Regions from separate parts of the Exiguobacterium sp. s133 genome, predicted to be linked through region 1. Evidence: riboswitches for the same ligand, from Rfam matches in the RefSeq annotation. Region 1 holds a riboswitch; the other holds the start of a gene.
What was found. A riboswitch is a leader RNA that binds a small molecule or an ion and turns the genes downstream of it on or off. The one in region 1 is predicted to bind lysine.
Positions count from the first base shown of each region.

Region 1 (2,209 bases):
CACTAGGCAATCCGCCAAATAATGTGGCAATCGCGACAGGAATGATACGTAAGTCAATCCGGGCAATATCAATTTGAATGCTGTTGAACATGAGGAGTACAGCAATTGCACCAGCTACACAACCTAAAATAAGGCGTGATTCAAGCTTTGATTTTGGTGTAATTCTTGGTTGATTTCGAAAAGGTAAAAATAAAAGCGTGATCGTCGTGAATAAGAGACAAAAATTTATGATGAAGTTATTCATAATAGACAACAAATCCTCCCAACTCCCCCTGCAGTATACTTCCAATTATATACTTTGAGTATACTCGTTCTACTAACGGTATAGGAGGTCTGAATGTTTAGAATAAAAAAAGAAAAACAGAATAAAACCTCTGTCCTTCTCTTGATTTTTAATTTATTAATTGGATGAGACGACTTCTTCATCCATTGTCGCGAGGATTTTATCAAATACATGGATCATCACGTTCAGTTCCTCTTCAGACAAAGTGCCGAATCGCTCCTGAAGATATTTGCGACGGACGACTTCGAGATTCCGAAAAGCGGCCTCTCCCTCGTCAGTCAAGGCAAGGACGATTGAACGACGATCTTCCGTCGAACGTGTCCGTGTCACAAAACCGGTCTTATAAAGTTTATCTGTCAAAGCGGTGACCTGACTTGTCGCAAGTTCGAACTGTTCCGCGAGTAATGTCGGACGCTGGGGGCCGTTTTCAGATAAGCTACGTAAGATGAAGAATTCACTTCGCGTGGCAGTACCTTCAAACAGTTGATTCAACTCACGGCGCAACGTCCGGAGAATCACGCGCATTTGTTCTTCTAATCGATATGTCAATTGGTCATGTTGTTCTTGTCCCATCTGAGCAACATCCTTTCTGTACTACCTTCTACCATTTAGTGTACTAAAAATATCGGAATTTTACTATGAGCACGGTAGGATTCAAAAATATAAATTGACAAACAAGAAACATATTATGTACTATGTCGAAGTAATGAATTAGTAAATCAACTTAATTAGTTCTCACTCAACCAGTGGGATGGAGGTTGCGATTCTTATGAGTCGGGTTACGGATGTCGTCAAGCGGCAGATGAAATAGCTCAAAAGGAAGAATTGCCGAAATCGTAGACTACTTTGAAAGTCAGCGATTGGGATTAGATCAAACAGGTCTAATACTGTCATGAACCGTTTGCGGTTTATGGGGAGCTATCTTTCACGACGGTAGAATGAGACGCATCATCGATATGTTGCGTTCTCATCTTCCTCTTGGAAGGTGAGGGCGCTTTTTTACGCCCTCTCAAAAATTATAAAAAGAGAGAAGCGACAGACATGAACAATTTACAACAGCAACAACAACCCCTCGATTCCACAGCAGAAGGGCTACAACGAGGGCTTCAAGCCCGGCATATGTCGATGATTGCAATTGGCGGAGCGATTGGGACCGGTTTATTCATCGCGTCAGGTGCCTCTGTTGCAGCGGCAGGACCGGGTGGTGCGTTACTTTCTTATACAATCGTCGGATTGATGGTCTACTTCTTGATGACGAGCCTTGGGGAGATGGCCGCCTATATGCCGGTCGCAGGATCATTCTCGACGTACGGGACGAAGTTCGTCGACCCTTCATTCGGATTCGCCTTAGGATGGAACTATTGGTACAACTGGGCCGTCACGATTGCCGTCGAGCTCGTCGCAGCACAAATCGTCATGCATTACTGGTTCCCGAACATTCCGGGCGTCTATTTTAGCGCGCTGTTTTTACTTTTAATGATTGGATTAAATTATTTTTCGGTCAAAGGATTCGGTGAAGCCGAGTACTGGTTTGCGATGATTAAAGTCGTCACGGTCATCGTGTTTCTTGGTGTAGGAGTCGCGATGATTTTTGGTATCTTTACTTCGGAGCCACCAGCAGGGTTCAAAAACTTTGGCTTAGGTGATGCACCGTTTGTCGGAGGGATTCCAGCTGTCATCGGTATCATTCTTGTCGCAGGTTTTAGCTTTCAAGGGACGGAGCTCGTCGGAATCGCAGCAGGCGAGTCGGAAGATCCGGAAAAAAATGTCCCGAAAGCAGTTAAACAGGTGTTTTGGCGGATTTTATTATTTTATGTATTTGCGATCTTCGTCATCGGAATGTTGATTCCATACACAAGTCCGAGCCTTGTCTCAAATGATATTACGGATGTTGCCGTCAGTCCGTTCACACTCGTCTTCGAAAAA
Region 1 is NZ_JACSMK010000008.1:52,569-54,777, forward strand. It holds gene KNP96_RS11455 (GGDEF domain-containing protein) at 1-244, opposite strand, end outside; gene KNP96_RS11460 (MarR family winged helix-turn-helix transcriptional regulator) at 401-856, opposite strand; lysine riboswitch at 1,028-1,212, shown strand; gene KNP96_RS11465 (amino acid permease) at 1,325-2,209, shown strand, end outside.

Region 2 (2,209 bases), on a different contig from region 1:
GCGAGCGTCGGAAGTAAGAGATTCGGTTCGACCGCCATGATGAGGTCAGCACCGATCGGCAGCATGATACCGAATGTTCCCCAACTTGTACCTGTCGAGAATGCCATTAAGCTTGCAATCAAGAACAATAAGAAGGGGAGGTACGAAGCAGAAATCGACTTACTGACGAAGCTTGCTAAGTACTCACCTGTTTTCATGTCACCGATAACAGCGATGATTGTCCAAGCGAATAATAAGATGACGACAGCAGGCCACATGGATTTCATCCCAGCCCAGATGCTGTGTCCGTATTCGCGCGCCGGGATTTTCCGACCAATCAACATCAGGAAAGCAACGACTAAACTGATGACGACACCAGCAACGAGTGAACGTGTTACGTCTGTCGCTTCAAATGCACCAATCAACGTAAATGCACGATTGTCAGCAGCGAGTGCCTGAGCACCGGTAAAGAGTAATGCGGAAACTGTTGCAATGACGAGAACGATAATCGGAACGACGAGGTCACGTACTTTTCCACCTTCGTGTTCTTTGACTTCCTCTGCCATCCCCATCGGTGTTCCTTTACTTGCATCGAAAAGTTCACCTTTTAATGCACGAAGTTCATGCGTCCGCATCGGTCCGACCGCAATCCCTGTGTACGCGATGTAAAGCGTCAGCAATAGAGCGAAAATCGCATAGAAGTTGAGTGGCACGATCATCATGAAAGCACTGAATGCGGAATACTCCGTAATCGAATGTGTCGTTAAGATACCAGCGATGATCGAGATGATGAACGCTCCCCAACTTGAAAGCGGGCTGATGACACAGACTGGAGCAGCCGTCGAGTCAATAATATACGCAAGTTTTGCCCGCGAGACGCCACGACGGTCCGTTAACGGACGACTGACATTCCCGACAGCAAGACTGTTGAAGTAATCATCGATGAAGATTAAAATACCTAAACCAAATGCTGCGAGGCGAGCGCCGCGCGCTGTCTTGACGTGTGTTGTTGCCCATTCACCGAAGGCATGTGCACCGCCCGATGTTTGGATAAGCGTCGATAGAACACCGAGTAATAGTAAGAAGATGAGTAATAAGACGTTCCATTCATTTAACGCCCCATCCGCCCAAAATAGACTAAAGATGTTTTTGCCGAGATAGACGACCGTATCGATTGGATTAAAGCTATGCAGCAATAAAGCACCAATCAAAATACCGACACCAAGTGAAATAACGACTTTGCGCGTCACGATTGCAAGTGCGATTGCAATGACAGCTGGAATGAGCGCAACGATTGAATCTGAATAATTGACCATTGTGTGGTTCCTCCTCTTTTTTTAGAAGATGAGACCCATTGCATATAAAAAAGCAAGGGCACCGGCAACAAAGCCGACACCCTTGCTGGATGCGTCTTTCTTAGCCGAATTGGAGCGCTCCATACAAAACACGTATGGCAATCGAACGGGTATTTCCCAATTCGACCAGTACCATCAAGTCAGACACTTGACGATACTTCGGCAGCATTACCTTTCCTTGATCGTCCTCGTTGTCATCCTCAGATCAAATACTCATTAAGACCGCGCCTCTACCTCATCGATAGAATAGTCATATTCTTTTAATAAGAAAACCTTATCATATTTCAGAAAAAAGTTTCAAGTCTGTTTTTAAAAAAAGTAGTAAAGTCTGTTCAAAAGGAACAATGAAGTTATTCGGCGTTCATCCGATTTAAATGGGCAGCACCGATGACACCGGCATTTCCTTCCAATGCAGCTAAGCGAATGATTGTTTTTTGACGTAACGTCGGGTAGAGACGGGCATTGACGGCTTGTAAGAGCTCTTCCCAAAATAAATCGGCGGAAGCCGTAACACCGCCACCGATGATGACGGCTTCCGGATCAAGTGTGTGAATGATGTTCGCTACGCCTGTTGCTAAATGATTTACGAAACGAAGCCTTTCCTGTGTATTGCCAAGAAGTTGTGCAATAGAAGATTCATTTAATGAATCAGCCCGCGTCTGAAGAGCCGTACCGCTTGCTAATCCTTCGAGTGAGCCTTTGTTCAAGACGTGATGTTCCGGTCCAGAAGCATCGATGATCGTATTTCCGATTTCACCAGCATATCCGTGTGCGCCTCGAATCAACGTCTTTTGATAGACATATCCACCACCGATTCCTGTACTGACTGTCATGTAATAGATGGATGTATAGTCTTGTCCTGCCCCGAACAATGC
Region 2 is NZ_JACSMK010000006.1:103,939-106,147, reverse strand. It holds gene KNP96_RS09985 (Na+/H+ antiporter NhaC family protein) at 1-1,295, opposite strand, end outside; lysine riboswitch at 1,400-1,575, opposite strand; gene KNP96_RS09980 (type I phosphomannose isomerase catalytic subunit) at 1,685-2,209, opposite strand, start outside.
Region 2: it holds a riboswitch for lysine, as region 1 does, so the genes downstream of both, KNP96_RS09985 (Na+/H+ antiporter NhaC family protein) here and KNP96_RS11465 (amino acid permease) in region 1, are expected to answer to the same signal.